3 regions of the Paenibacillus terrisolis genome follow, and region 1 is predicted to be linked to each of the others. Evidence: predicted binding sites of a transcription regulator. Region 1 holds the regulator's gene; each other region holds the start of a gene.

Region 1 (4,662 bases):
GATATCGAACCTCCCCGGGATCCTGCGGCTTACAATCCGCTGGAAGACCTAAGCTTCGGACAATTCATGGAGCAGGTGCGGGAACGGCTTAAAGAAAGACTGCCCCAATACGAAGAGCGCGAAGCGCAGAACATGATGCTGGAAGAAGTGATGCAGGCGTTTGCCGAAGATAAGCATCTGCTGGTGGAAGCCGGTACCGGAACGGGAAAATCGCTCGGCTATCTTCTGCCCGCCATTTATCACAGCGTCAAAAACGACGAGAAGGTCATGATCAGCACGCACACCATCAATCTTCAGGAACAGCTAAGGGAGAGGGATGTTCCGCTTTTGACGGAAGCGGTTCCTTTTCCGTTTCGGGCGGCGGTGTTTAAAGGAAGGCAGCATTATTTGTGCTTGCGCAAATTTGAACATAAAGTTAACAAAAGGGATTTTGCGACGCCAAAAGAAGAGGTGATGACGGCCGCGCAAATGATTGTGTGGCTGACGCAAACGGAAAACGGGGACGACGAAGAGCTCAACCTGGGAAACCGCGGCGGCGATTTTTGGGAAACGGTTGCGAGCGAATCGGATTCGTGCCTGGGCCGCAATTGCCCGTGGTTCCGCAAGTGCTTCTACCATAGGGCCAAGCATGAAGCCGGGGTTGCGGATGTGGTCATTACGAACCATTCTAAATTGTTTACGGACATTCAGGCGGGACATCAGCTTTTGCCCGGCTACGAGCGGCTGGTGATCGACGAAGCGCATCATCTGGAAGATGTGGCCGGCAAGCATCTTGGCCTTCATATGAAATATTTTACGGTCGTTCACACGTTGACCCGGCTGTTCAAGGACAGCAAAACAGGGCAGTTGGCTAATCTTAGAATGGCGCTACAAAGCGCGGCAAATGAAAATTCGCTCCAGTGGTGTTCCGTCATCGACAATATTTATCCCTCGCTGGTGGATGTGAAGGAGAGCTGGGACAAGCTGAGCGATCTGCTCTTCGCGCTAATGCCGGAGCGGAGCGACGCCGCTCCGGGCGACCCGGGACAATTCGTTTACCGGCTGCTTCCGCATAAGAAGCCCAAGGACTGGGATTCGCTTGCGGCGCTGGAGAATCAGATTTACGTCACGCTCGGAGACGTGCTTCGCCAGGGAGAACGGATGCTGAGCCAGATCCGGGAAGAGCAGGACGATTTCGGCTCCGAAAGCCTGTTAACGGATATCAGCGGATTGTTCAAGGATTTGGCGAGCGAACGCGAGTCGCTGCGCTTCTTTATGAAGCTGGAGAATGAAGAAACGGTATATTGGATCGAAGGAAACGGGAATTACCGCAGCCGCTCGCTGCAAATTTACGCCGTGCCGATCGATGTAAGCGCTCAGCTGAAGGAGTATTTTTTCGACAAGAAAAAAAGCGTTGTGATGACTTCGGCAACTCTTTCCGTCGATAAATCGTTTCAATATATGATTGAGCAGTTGGGACTAACGGAGGCTGCCTCCGAAGACAGGCTGTTGACATCGATGCTCCCTTCGCCGTTTAACTACCGGGATCAGGCGCTGCTGGTCATCCCGCGGGACTTCCCAAGCGTCAAGGGAAGCGTGGGAGACGATCATTTCGTCAGTACGCTGGTGCGATCGCTGGCGGATACGGCTGTCGCTACGCAGGGACGCATGCTGGTGCTGTTTACTTCTTACCGCATGCTGAGGCAGGTATACGATCCACTAAAGGACCTTTTGTCGGAGCAAGGTATTACCGTCATCGGTCAAGGGATGGACAGCGGCAGCCGCACCAAGCTGACCCGCCGTTTCCAAGGCCAAAACGCATCCGTGCTGCTTGGCACCAGCAGTTTTTGGGAAGGGGTCGATATCCCCGGCGAAGCTTTGACGAGCCTGGCCATTGTCCGTCTGCCCTTCCAGCCCCCCAACCATCCGCTCGTGGAGGCGAAGAGCGAACGGCTTCAGCGGGAGAAGAAAAATCCTTTTATGAAGCTGTCCGTGCCGCAGGCGGTCATCCGCTTCAAGCAGGGATTCGGCCGGCTTGTCCGCTCGTCGCAGGATCGCGGCATCGTGGTTGTTTATGATACCCGCATCTTGGAATCCTACTACGGAAAGTATTTTTTATATTCTTTACCCGGACCGAAGATGGAGCATATGCCCCTCGGGCAAATGGTTCCGCGCATTTCGGAATGGCTCAATGCCGGTGAGCCGCAATAAGCTTTGCGGTTCATACTCGCGCCAAATGAGGGGGAAAAATGTATGAAATCTGATAAAATTTCCGATGCCGTTGTTCGAAGATTGCCGGTATATCTGCGTTTTTTAAATGAATTGAGCCGTCGCGAGGTGCCAACGGTATCCTCGCAGGAACTGGGCCAGAAGCTGGATCTCAATCCGGCGCAAATTCGCAAGGATCTCGCTTATTTCGGCGATTTCGGACGCAAGGGCATCGGTTACGATGTGGCTTATCTGATCGAAAAAATCCAGCAAATCTTAAATCTGGACCAGCAAATCAACGTAGCTTTGGTGGGTGCCGGTAATCTTGGTCAGGCGCTTTCCAATTATAATGCTTATCTGAAGGACAATATGAAAATCGTAGCGGTGTTCGACGCTTCTCCGGCCAAAATCGGCAAGCAGATCAACAACATTACGATTCAGCCGATCGATGAGCTCGTTGAAACGGTTCGCGAGAAGCATGTGCGCATTGGGATTATCACCGTGCCGGATTTTGAAGCTCAACGCGTTGCGGATCAGCTGGTTGCCGCCGGAATCGGAGCGATTCTCAACTTCGCGCCAACGATCCTGAAAGTGCCGTCGGAAGTAAGAATTCACGCGGCCGATTTTACGACGGATCTGCTCAGCTTGGCGTATTATTTGGAAAATGGAAAGGAACAAGCCGTTTATGAGTCGTAAGTGGTTAATTAAAAACGGGACCTTCGCCGTTTTGGACGAAGGTCGTCCCGTGATTCACGGATATATGCTGGTTGAAGGCGATATGATTACGTACATTGGGGAGCAGCGCCCGGAAGGCGTGGAAGGCGCAGAGACCTTTGACGGAAAAGGCCTGTTGTTCCTGCCCGGTCTGATCAACACTCACGGCCATGCGGCGATGTCGCTGCTTCGCGGTTACGGGGACGATATGGTGCTGCAAACTTGGCTTCAGGAGAAAGTATGGCCGATGGAAGCCAAGTTTACCGCAAGCGACGTGCATGCCGGGACGGCGCTGTCCGTCCTGGAAATGCTGAAGGGCGGAACGACGACCTTCCTCGATATGTACGATCACATGGATGAAGTGGCCAAAGTGGTGGAAGAATCCGGAATTCGCGGCGTATTGATGCGCGGAGCGATTGGGTTGTGCCCGCCGGACGTGCAGGACATGAAGCTGAAGGAAGCGGTCGATTTTGCGGTGAATTGGAACGGCAAAGCGGACGGCCGAATCACAACGATGCTGTCGCCGCACGCTCCCTACACTTGCCCGCCGGATTATATCGAAAAGTTTGTACAGGCGGCGCATGATCTCGACCTGCCGATGCATACGCATATGTCCGAAACGAGGGCGGAAGTGGAGCAAAACGTGGCCGATTACGGTGTTCGTCCGGTCCAGCACCTGCTGAATCTCGGGATGTTCTCACGGCCGACGCTGCTTGCCCATGCGGTGCATTTGACCGATGAGGAAATTGAGATTCTGGCTGCGCATGACGTGGCCATTTCCCATAATCCGGGCAGCAATTTGAAGCTTGCGAGCGGGGTTGCCCGTGTGCCGGAACTGCTGCAAAAAGGGGTCGTCGTCTCCCTTGGGACGGACGGCGCGGCAAGCAATAACAACCTCGATATGATCGAGGAGATTCGCCTGGCGGCTTTGATCCACAAAGGCGTTTCCGGTGACCCTACCGCTGTGCCTGCCATAGAAGCGCTCAAGATGGGAACGGAGTACGGCGCAAAGTCGGTGTTCCTGCCCAATACAGGGAAACTGGCCGCGGGCATGAAAGCGGACTTTATCGCCGTTAACACGGAGCAGGCCCATTTCATACCGAAGATCGATTTTATTTCCCATATCGTCTACTCGGCGAGCCCGAAGGATGTTGAACATGTATGGGTCAACGGCAAACAGGTGATCAAGCATGGCGCCTGTCTGACGCTCGACGAGGAACGGGTGCGTTACGAGGCCCAGGCGGCTTTTGAAGGGCTGCTCGCCCGCTAGCAAACGAGGGGACGTGAGCCGAGAGATCTCCGCTTAAGCCGTCAACCAGGGGAAAGGAAGAGAAGGTTGAAGAACAGAACCAAATGGATCCTGCTCTCGATCATACTCCTGCTGCTTGTGATCATTGGCCTTAACCGCTTTTATGTATACATTCATGAGGATACGTGGAAAGCCGAGAACACCGCTATCCGCGAGGCCAAGCGGGAGACGGACCTAACCGAAGCGAAACAGGTGTGGAAGTCGGTCTGGGACGAAGTGATCTGGGTCGTGGAAGGCAAAAACGAGTCGGGACAGGATGAAATGGTGTGGCTTCGGGACAGCAAAGACGCGATCGTTAAGCCGATGTCCGAAGGCAAGTCGGAAAGCCAAATCCGCGCGGTCATTAAAGAGCAGTTCCCGGGCATCAAGGTTGTTCGGCTCATGCCGGGCATTTATAACGAGCAGCTCGTGTGGCAGCTGTTCTACAAAGAAAAGGACCATCATTATTACCG
Region 2 (4,662 bases), on a different contig from region 1:
GTTTTTAACCAAAGCGGTGATGGATTTTTTTATTGCCTTCGGGATCGTCGTCGGAGGAGCGATGGTAGGGGGCATCGGAGCCATTGTTTCGCTGCAGCCTCCAACCCAAACGATGCTCGATATCGCCGACCGAATCAAAATCTGGGCGCTTGCCGCCGCGGTAGGAGGGACGATCGATCCGATGCGGGTGATCGAAAGCAATTTTTTCGACGGGAACCTGTCCCCAGCCATTAAGCAAATCCTGTATTTGATGTTCGCCTTCATCGGTGCCCATATGGGATCGGAGCTGGTGAGATGGATGTGCGGGGGAAGCCGGGGATGAACGAAAAAAAGAAGCCGGACCTCCAAGGTTTCCGCCGGTTTATGCAGCTTGCGGCTGTTTTCATCCTGGGTATGGTTGCGGGCAGCATCGTCTACAATGTCGTCTATCAGACCAGCTATAACACGCTTTGGATCGAAAACAAGGATTTGCAAATCCAGCTGCATCAGGCGGAAGAAGACAACCGGACGCTGAAAAAATACAACAATCGCGGATCGGTGATCAAAGAGATTAAAATCAGGGTGGAAGAACGTGACCCGCCGCTGGATTCGCTTGCCGTCAAAGAGGTTGTCGAGCAGCTTCATAAAGAATTGGAGGTGCTTCGGGGCAGAAGCGTCTTTGAAATCGATTCGGACGCGAAAATGGCGCGCACGCTGCTGAACCGGAAAATCTATCCCGTGCGCGACAAAGAATATGCGATCCAGATCAAAACGATGCTGGTCAGCGACGGCGTGCTGCAGGTTTGGGTGGACATGCGCCCCTATGTGCGAGTCTAGCAATTCATGGTACAATGGATTCATTTAAAATATTGGTAGTTAAAAAATCATCTTTTGACGATGAAACTATAAAGTCCCGTTTATGCAAAAAGGAGCTGCCATATTCTATGATCGAGGGAATTCTGTACGTATTGTACGCCGGATTGATCGCTTGCTGTCTGAGCGCGGTTTTCTTCAGCGTCAAATCCAGACGTTCGCTGGATCCGAAGGCTCGCGGCCTATCGGCGGCAAAAAACAATATCAGCATGGGGGGCATGCTGATCATTTTGGCGCTGATTCAAATGTTCATGTTCAGCGGCTCCACGGTGCGTGTCGTTGTCGGCGCGATTTTTATGGTCCTTGGGGCGTTCAACATTTTCGCGGGCATTCGCAATCACGGCTACTTTTCCCGCCGATAATCCCTTCTCCGCGAAAAATTACGGATGGTCGATCGATTGCAGCGTCATGACGGCTTTGGAAATCAGACTATCCTGATAGGTCAAGGCGATTTCCAGCTTGCAAGCTCTGCGGCTCATTTCGAGAACGACCGGGCTGACTACGATCGGATTCTCGATTTCCACCGGACGCACGAAATACGTGGTGATATTATCGACCACGAAATCACCGCCATTGGCATCCTTTGCCGCGCGAAGTCCGGCTTGGGTCATGAGTGAAGTCAATACGCCTTGCGAAATCGTCCCCAAATCGGTCGACATCTGCGGCGTGATCATGCCATGGAAAAACAGCCGCCCTTCCGAATCGCGTTCTTCCGCAAAGCCGTTCCACATCAAATGCTCGAAGGTTTCCCCAAGCTGCGGCTGATTGCGCGCGTCCCGCATCGCCTGCAGCACTTCCCTGCGCGTAACCGAAGACACAAGCTTCCGGTTGCGGTCTACCACGGGAAGAAAATCGATCCCTTCCCAGACCATGATTTGCGCGGCGGATGCCAGCGAGGTTTGCAGTCCTACGGTGATGGGATGGCGGGTGAGGCACTTCTCGATGCTCTGGTCCCCGTTCAAATCTTCCACGTCTTTGCGGCTGACAATCCCGATAACCCGGTTCCATTCATCCACGACGGGAAAATGCTGGAGGCCCGTTTCCAGAGTCAACTGGTCAAAGTCCGAAATATTGCTTGTCACTTTCAGCATGTTAACCCGCGGCTTGCGTGCCACAATGTCCTCGACCAGCATGATTTTCTTCTTGATCAGACGGTCGAAGATCGCGCGGTTAATCATGGAAGCCACCGTAAACGTGTCATGACGCGACGAAATGACCGGCAATTCCAAACGATCCGCCAGCGCTTTGACTTCGCGGCTCGTCCCGAATCCCCCGGTTACCAGTACGCCGGCCCCCTGCTCCAGAGCAAGGGAATGGGCGTCTTCACGGTTGCCGATGAGAAGCAGGCTGCCCGCATCGATATAGCGGGCCATGGCGTCGATTTTCATTGCGCCGATGACGTACTTGTGCAGCGTTTTGTCCAGACCTTCGCTGCCGCCAAGCACATGTCCTTCCACGATTTCAACGACATCCCCGAACGACAGTTGATCGGAAATGTTCCGCGGCTTCTTCTCCACGCGAACCGTACCGATCCGTTCCTTCGTGATGACAATTCCCAGATTCTCCGCTTCTTTTACCGCCCGATAGGCCGTCCCTTCGCTGACGCCCAAGCTTTTCGCGAGCTTGCGAACCGAGATTTTCGTTCCGATTTTTAATCCCTCGATGTGCTGCAGCAGCTGTTCGTGTTTCGTTATACTTTCTTCCGAATCAAACAACTGTTATACCCCCCATCCCCAATCTGTACTATTCTGTATCCATTATACACGTTTTAAAAGTAAAAAAAAGTCTCTTTCCGCCCCTCGCATTAGCCCCGGCGATTTTGTGACCGGCATCACAAACGTTCGTCGCGTGGAAGGTATAATGGGGTCATTACTTCAAATTTGAACTTACAGGAGGAATCATGATGTCGATGATTACCACAACCGTCGTTGCGACCGAATATCCGCCGCAGGTGAAACATGACGTGATTTTTAACGCTTACCTTGGCTTGAATCCGGGAGAGGCCATGCTGCTGATCAACGATCACGATCCGGTACCGCTGCGCTACCAGTTCGAAGCCCTATACCCGGGTCAATTCGACTGGGAGTATCTCGAGCAGGGGCCAGAACGTTATCAGGTGAAAATCGGCAGAATATAAGAAAAACGTCTATCGACGTTTATAAATCCTATAATCTAAAACAAAAAAGCAGCCTACGGCGTTCCCTCCGTTCAGGCTGCTTCTTTTGTTATCGTATCGTCTTCGTCTTTACAAGCCCTGCCCCCGTTTGCCTTCCTCCTGCCATTTGAGCTGCCACTCTTGCAGTTTGGCCCGCCGGACGGCGTCCAGAGCCCGCTGCTTCTCTTCGCCCACTCCCAAAATAAAATGCAAATGTGCGCCGATGACCAGAAAAGCAAAACCTGCCCACACAATGCCGAATGACGATACCCATCCCGCTCCCGGAGCAAAAGAAATCATCGGCAGCGCGTATACCAGCATGGCCAAAGCCAAAATCAAAAAAAGGACATTTTTCCATTTGTTCGTCTTCTTAGCCGTTTTCATCTTCCATGGCTCCTTCATTTCTAGAATCTATATTTCTATTCTATGAAGGTATTCGGAAGAATATGAGAGGGAATCTCTATAAGTATAAATTAATATTGGGCGTGTAAAGGCAGCCGTGTGAACTGTTCTTCCGATCGCTGTTGTTCCCGGATTTCTTTGATTATATGAATTGCCAGACCACTTTCATTTTATTTAACTTATATAGATTTTTAGAGTTCCGCGCCGTACAAATGCTGCAGGCTGTCCGTTATGATTTTATTGACGTCCTGAATAATGACGCTTAACCGTCGTTCGGCTTCAAAAAGCCGGCGGATATTCAAATTGAGACTCAGCACTTCAAACAATTTCTCCATTTTTTCCATCTCTTCCTGATCCGGCATGCTGCCTGCCATCATGGCCCGCTGCATTTCGTTTTGACGGCTGCGGAAGTCTTCCAGCATCCGCTTGCTTTCCGGGTCGGCATCGATCAGCCTCATGGCTGCGGAAATTTCCGCCACCTCCGTACTGTCCTTCAACGCCTGAGCCAATTCATGCGCTTTGTCGTAAACGTTCATTGATTTACCTCCCAAATATAATCTTCTTCAGCATCGTTCCGCTCCAAGATGGGCTCGGTGTGAACGAGTCGTGAAATTTGCAGGCACGCATCGCTTGTCTAGGGTGGAGCCGCATTTTTATCGCCCAACGGTTCGTGGCTCCGCCGACGAAGGCAGCCACAGCCTCGCCGACCATTGCATAAAATCAATCGGACAACCTGATGCCTCTTTCTCATGGGCAAATATCCCGGCGCTTCTTGCGAGATGCTCCCTTGGGTTAATCACCAAGGATTCTATGTCCTCATATGATGCATTACATGCATATACGCTGATGACCACTTCTTGCATCCAAGACTCAAGCTTAGCTTGGAAGGAGATCCGCTTCATGCCCTCCAAAAAAATAACGGTACAGATCATGACACCCGGCTTACTGGAAAATGACATCGTCGTGCTCGGGGAAACATTGATCAAACAGTGGAAAATTCCAACGCAACACCCGCTCCAACTCGTATTCGGCTCGTTCCGGCAACGCATCAAGGTTGTCCCGTTATCCAGATTCGAAGGGATCCGAATCAGTCCTGAACTGGCAAAGCAAATGGGGATTCAGCCACGGGCGGTCCTGCGGCTCATTTACCGCCCCCATTCTACATCGCTTCAGTTCGGTCCTCTTGTCGGAGTACTGATCAGCCGGGATTTCCCGGAAAATCCGGAACGGCCCTTTGGCCCGATCAGCCTGTT
Region 3 (4,662 bases), on a different contig from region 1:
GCCCGCACCTTCGGCAGAGCCCATCCTCTGCTTGCCATGTACCGTCGCAGCGTGCTGCCGGATTTGGAGCAGGCGCTGCGAGAGGGCCGCTTGAAAATGACCGCCTGGACCGCCGGCTTGAGGGCGGAGTACATCGATGAAAATGAACTTGCGGCTGCCGGTCTCCCTCCGGAACGGATCGACTTCAACATGAACAGGCCAGCTGACTATGAGCTGGCCCGACAGTGGATAGAGAAACCGTAAATAAACATTACCCGCCGATTTGCGACATCCGGCGCGCGGTTGGAGTGTGGCTTTGCACTTTTTTCTCCAATGCGAACGCCATTTCATGATTTTTGGGCTTCCCGTCCAGCGCCTTAAGAAACAGACTCCGAATGCCGTTTCGATCGCCTGCCGCGGCCAGCGGACGAACGTGAAGCTCGTCGGACCAATACAGACAGGCTTTGATGTAGCCGTCGGCGGTCAGGCGGAGCCGGTTGCAATTATCGCAGAAATGCTCGCTTACCGGATGAATCAGGCCAAACGTGCCTGGAGCGCCAATGATCCGCCGGCTCTCTGCCGGTCCGTTCCCTTTAGGCAGTCCGGCCGCTTCCGTCTCCCATCCGGCTTCCCGGCAGGTGTCCTCGACTACGGATAAAGGCAGATAAGTCTTACGCCAAGAATCCGTGGCGCTGCCGATCGGCATGTATTCAATAAACCGGACATGCAGGGCTTTTTCCAGCGTTAAAGAGATGAAATCCCGGATTTCGTCGTCATTCACGCCCCGCATCAGGACAACATTCAGTTTGATCGGATCAAGCCCGGCTTCCATAGCCGCATCAACGCCTTCGAGCACTTTGCGGACGTCCCCGCCCCGGGTGATCATCGCGAACCGGTCCGGGCGCAGCGAGTCCAGACTGATATTAACCCGGTTTAGGCCCGCTTCCTTAAGAAGTCCGGCCTTAGCTCCAAGAAACATACCGTTGGTCGTCATGGCGATATCTTCAATGCCGTCGATCGACGACAGCATGGCGATCAGCTTTTCCAAATCCTTGCGGACCAGCGGCTCTCCTCCGGTAATCCGGATTTTGCGGAGTCCCATGGGAGCGAGCGCGGAAACGGTCTCGGCAATTTCCTCGTAGCGCATAATTTCTTCGTGAGGCTGGAATACCATGCCCTCTTCCGGCATGCAGTATACGCAGCGGAGATTGCACCGGTCGGTTACCGAGATCCGAAGATAGTCGTGAATTCGTCCAAATGAGTCGACGAGCTGCTCCATTCGGAAGCCTCCTTTATCTTGGGATTCCTCAAATTTTATCTATGTTTTCCCGCTCCGTCAATACAAAAGTCACATTTCCCTCATGCATAATTGCACAATTTGTACGATAAAATGATACTATATAACTGTAAAAAAGATCACATAAAGCGCTTACATTTGGATATATAATGAAATTAAGCGATACGTGATCCCCCTTAATCATGTGTCGGGTATATGTTTTTAGATGATTTCCGCACATCATTAAGGAAGTCATCTTTTTTTTGAAAGTGTCTCATGTCGGGCCGGTTTATATGTCAAATGGTACAAAATAGGGAGATGACTAAGATGACCATGCTGTTCAAGGATCCTGTCAATCATGACAAGGAACATGTCCGCTGGCTGGAATACCGGGGTTATGCCTATCAGCTGCTCCTGGATTTCCTGAGCCGTCCGCCGCGGATGTCCCTGATCGCGCAATGGCGCCAGAGGGTCGAACTATCCGGAACCATCCCTTCAAGCCGCAGCGGCAGCAAATTGAAGCAATATCTGGAGAGCATTCCGGAGGAGGACTTCCGCAAGGTATGCTATCAGGAAGCCGAAGAATACGAACGGCTCTTTATGGGGAGCGAGGCGGTTCTGCCTTCCTGCGAAAGCGTATTCCGCGCCCGGTCTGAGGGTTCCGACGCTTTTGCCTGCATCTCGGAAATCCGGAAAATCTATGCCGACAATGGCGTCGTCTTTAATAAATTGAACGGGGAACGGGACGATCATATCGCCATGGAGCTGGAATTTATGGCGGTGCTGGCGGAAGGAATGCTGCGAAAGGAAAGTCTGGCCCGAAGCTGTCTGGAGCTGGTCGATACGCAAACGATGTTTCTGGAGTCTCATCTGCTTAAGTGGGTCCCTGAATTTTCGAAAGATCTTGCAGCGGCAACGTCCAGTCCCCTCTACAGAGGACTTGCCGAGCTGATGGAGGAGCTGCTTGTGCAGGATTTGGCGCAGCTTCGTGTTTGGCAAAGCAGCCTGAGGGAAACGGCACAATAACGCGAACGAGGAACACTTCTCTTTCATATATAAAATCAAAAGGGCCTTGCGAAGGATTTGAATATCCCTCGGCAAGGCCCTTATCGTTTAATGAAACATAGGCGATTAATCCAATTCTTCTTGCAGGGCTCCGCGGCGGCGGAATTTCATCAGGAACTCGTATACCACCGGCACGATAACCAGAGTCAGCAGCGTGGAGCTGATCAGACCCCCGATAACGGTAATGCCCAGGCCGCGCGAGATAATCCCTGCGCTTTGCTCCCAGCCGAATACGAGCGGCAGCAGTGCGCCAATCGTCGCCAGGGCCGTCATCAGGATCGGACGAAGCCGGGTTGCGCCCGCTTCCAGCAAAGCTTCACGGGTAGACAAGCCTTCGCGTTCCTTATGAATAACGCGGTCGATGAGCACGATGGCGTTGGTGACGACAATCCCGATCAGCATCAGAACGCCCATCAGTGCGGATACGTTCAGCGTTTCTCCGCCGATCAGCAGCGCGATCATCGCGCCGATGACGATAAACGGCAGGGAGAACAGGATTGCGAATGGCGCCAAACCGCCGCCGAACGTAACGACGAGTACGAAATAGACGATGGCTACGGCAGCGGCCATAGCGATACCGAGTTGACCAAACGTATCGTTGATCTGCTCGGTTACGCCGCCGAATTTCACGGTTACGCCGTCCGGAAGCTCCATTTTGTCGATTTTGTCCTGCAGGTTGGACGATGCTTTTTGCACGTCGGTAGCCGTAATGTTCGCGCTGACTTCAACGACCATCTTGCCGTCCATGCGCATGACGGAATCCGGAGAACTTCCTTTTTCCACCGTGGCTACGTCTTTGATTGGCACCTGCATCCCCAGCGGCGAGGCGAGGGTTTCATTCTCGATATCCTCGATGCTGCCGTAGGTTTTATCGTCCGTTTCGATGTAGACCTTGTAATCTTTGCCGTCGACTTCCACTTCGGTAAGCACCGGACGTTCACGCACCGGGCTAAGCTTCATGGCGATTTGACCGGCGGTGAGTCCAAGCGAACTCAGCTTTTGCTGATCCGCAACGAGCGTGTATTGCTCGTAAGCGGTGGAAAGGCTTGTTTTACCCTTTTCAAAGTTTTTCGCGTCGTTCTGAACCCATCCCAGGATCTGGTCGGAAACCGGTTTGATCTGTTCCAGATCGTCCCCGAAGATGTTAACGCTGAGCGTGCTGCCTCCCAGGCCGCCGCCCATCATCGCGGACTGGTCGCCCCAGTCGCCCTTCGGTACTTCCTTCTTCAGGTTGTTCACCAGATCTTCCTTCACCTGGTCAAAATCTTTGGTGTCCGTGTTGTATTCGATATAGAACAAGGCCGAATTGGAGGAGCCGAAGCCCAGCGGATTGCCGCCTCCGACAGAGTATTGCATTTTCTCCACGCCGGGTCTGTCTAAAATGTACTTCTCGGCGATGAGCATATCTTTTTGTACGTCTTCAAGACGTTCCCCAGGAGCTGGAGAATAAGTAATTGTCGCATTTTTTTGCTCTTGCTCCGGCAGGAAGCTGACGCCGACAAGCGGGAACAGGAACAAGCTGCCGACCAGCAGCACAACGGCCAGACCGAAAGTGATCAGCTTATGGGAAAGCGACCAGTTCAAGCCGCGTTGGTAAGCCCGGGCAATGCCTGTCGGTTTGCCTTCTTCGTGATGCTGCTTTTTGAGGCCGTTACGGAACAGCGTATGCGCAAGCGCCGGAACGAGCGTGATCGCCACCAGAAGGGAAGCGAGCAGCGAGAAGACGATTGTGAGCGCAAACGGTTTGAACAATTCGCCGACCATCCCGCTGACGAAAGCGAGCGGCAGGAACACGGCAATCGTTACGATCGTAGAGGACATGATCGGAATGAACATTTCCCGGGTTGCCTCGACGATCAGTTTGCCGCCCTTCAGTTGTTCGCCGGTCATGGATAACCTGCGGTAGATATTCTCGATGACGACGATCGAGTCGTCGACAACCCGCCCGATGGCGACCGTCATGGCTCCCAGTGTCATCATATTGAGCGTAATATCCATCTGCTTGAGAGCCAGAATCGCGATCAGCAGCGACAGCGGAATGGATATGATGGAAATAATCGTAGAGCGGAGGTTCCGCAGGAAGATCAGAATGATCAGGACGGCGAACAAGGCGCCGAACAACGCTTTGGACAACATCGTATCGACGGAGTCCGTAATAGGTTGCCCTTGATCCAGCAGGACGGTAAAATCAATGTTTTTATATTGCTTTTTCAATTCGTCCGCTTTGTCTTTTACAAGATTAACGACGTCAACGGTATTGGCGTCATTCGATTTCACGATTTGAACGCCGATCGAATCCTTGCCGTTCGTACGGGAGATCGATTCCGCTTTCCCGATTGTTT

The links. Region 1 encodes Rex, which represses fermentation and respiration genes when NADH is low (regulators of the CRP and FNR family bind a similar motif). Its sites were predicted from a motif close to TTGTGAAATATTTCACAA; they were not measured.
Region 2: the regulator Rex is predicted to act here: its motif matches at 2,672-2,689, upstream of ACI48K_RS22120 (DUF2249 domain-containing protein).
Region 3: the regulator Rex is predicted to act here: its motif matches at 1,549-1,566, upstream of ACI48K_RS20080 (TorD/DmsD family molecular chaperone).

The regions. Positions count from the first base shown of each region.
Region 1 covers NZ_JBKFGG010000012.1:22,753-27,414, forward strand. The annotation lists gene dinG (ATP-dependent DNA helicase DinG) at 1-2,190, shown strand, start outside; gene ACI48K_RS12340 (redox-sensing transcriptional repressor Rex) at 2,233-2,883, shown strand; gene ACI48K_RS12345 (amidohydrolase) at 2,873-4,171, shown strand; gene ACI48K_RS12350 (cell wall elongation regulator TseB-like domain-containing protein) at 4,238-4,662, shown strand, end outside.
Region 2 covers NZ_JBKFGG010000036.1:29,854-34,515, reverse strand. The annotation lists gene ACI48K_RS22140 (YtrH family sporulation protein) at 1-322, shown strand, start outside; gene ACI48K_RS22135 (sporulation membrane protein YtrI) at 319-816, shown strand; gene ACI48K_RS22130 (YtpI family protein) at 924-1,214, shown strand; gene ACI48K_RS22125 (DRTGG domain-containing protein) at 1,233-2,567, opposite strand; gene ACI48K_RS22120 (DUF2249 domain-containing protein) at 2,756-2,989, shown strand; gene ACI48K_RS22115 (hypothetical protein) at 3,098-3,391, opposite strand; gene ACI48K_RS22110 (YlbF/YmcA family competence regulator) at 3,601-3,945, opposite strand; gene ACI48K_RS22105 (YheC/YheD family endospore coat-associated protein) at 4,310-4,662, shown strand, end outside.
Region 3 covers NZ_JBKFGG010000029.1:43,382-48,043, reverse strand. The annotation lists gene mobA (molybdenum cofactor guanylyltransferase) at 1-243, shown strand, start outside; gene moaA (GTP 3',8-cyclase MoaA) at 251-1,258, opposite strand; gene ACI48K_RS20080 (TorD/DmsD family molecular chaperone) at 1,583-2,281, shown strand; gene ACI48K_RS20075 (efflux RND transporter permease subunit) at 2,387-4,662, opposite strand, start outside.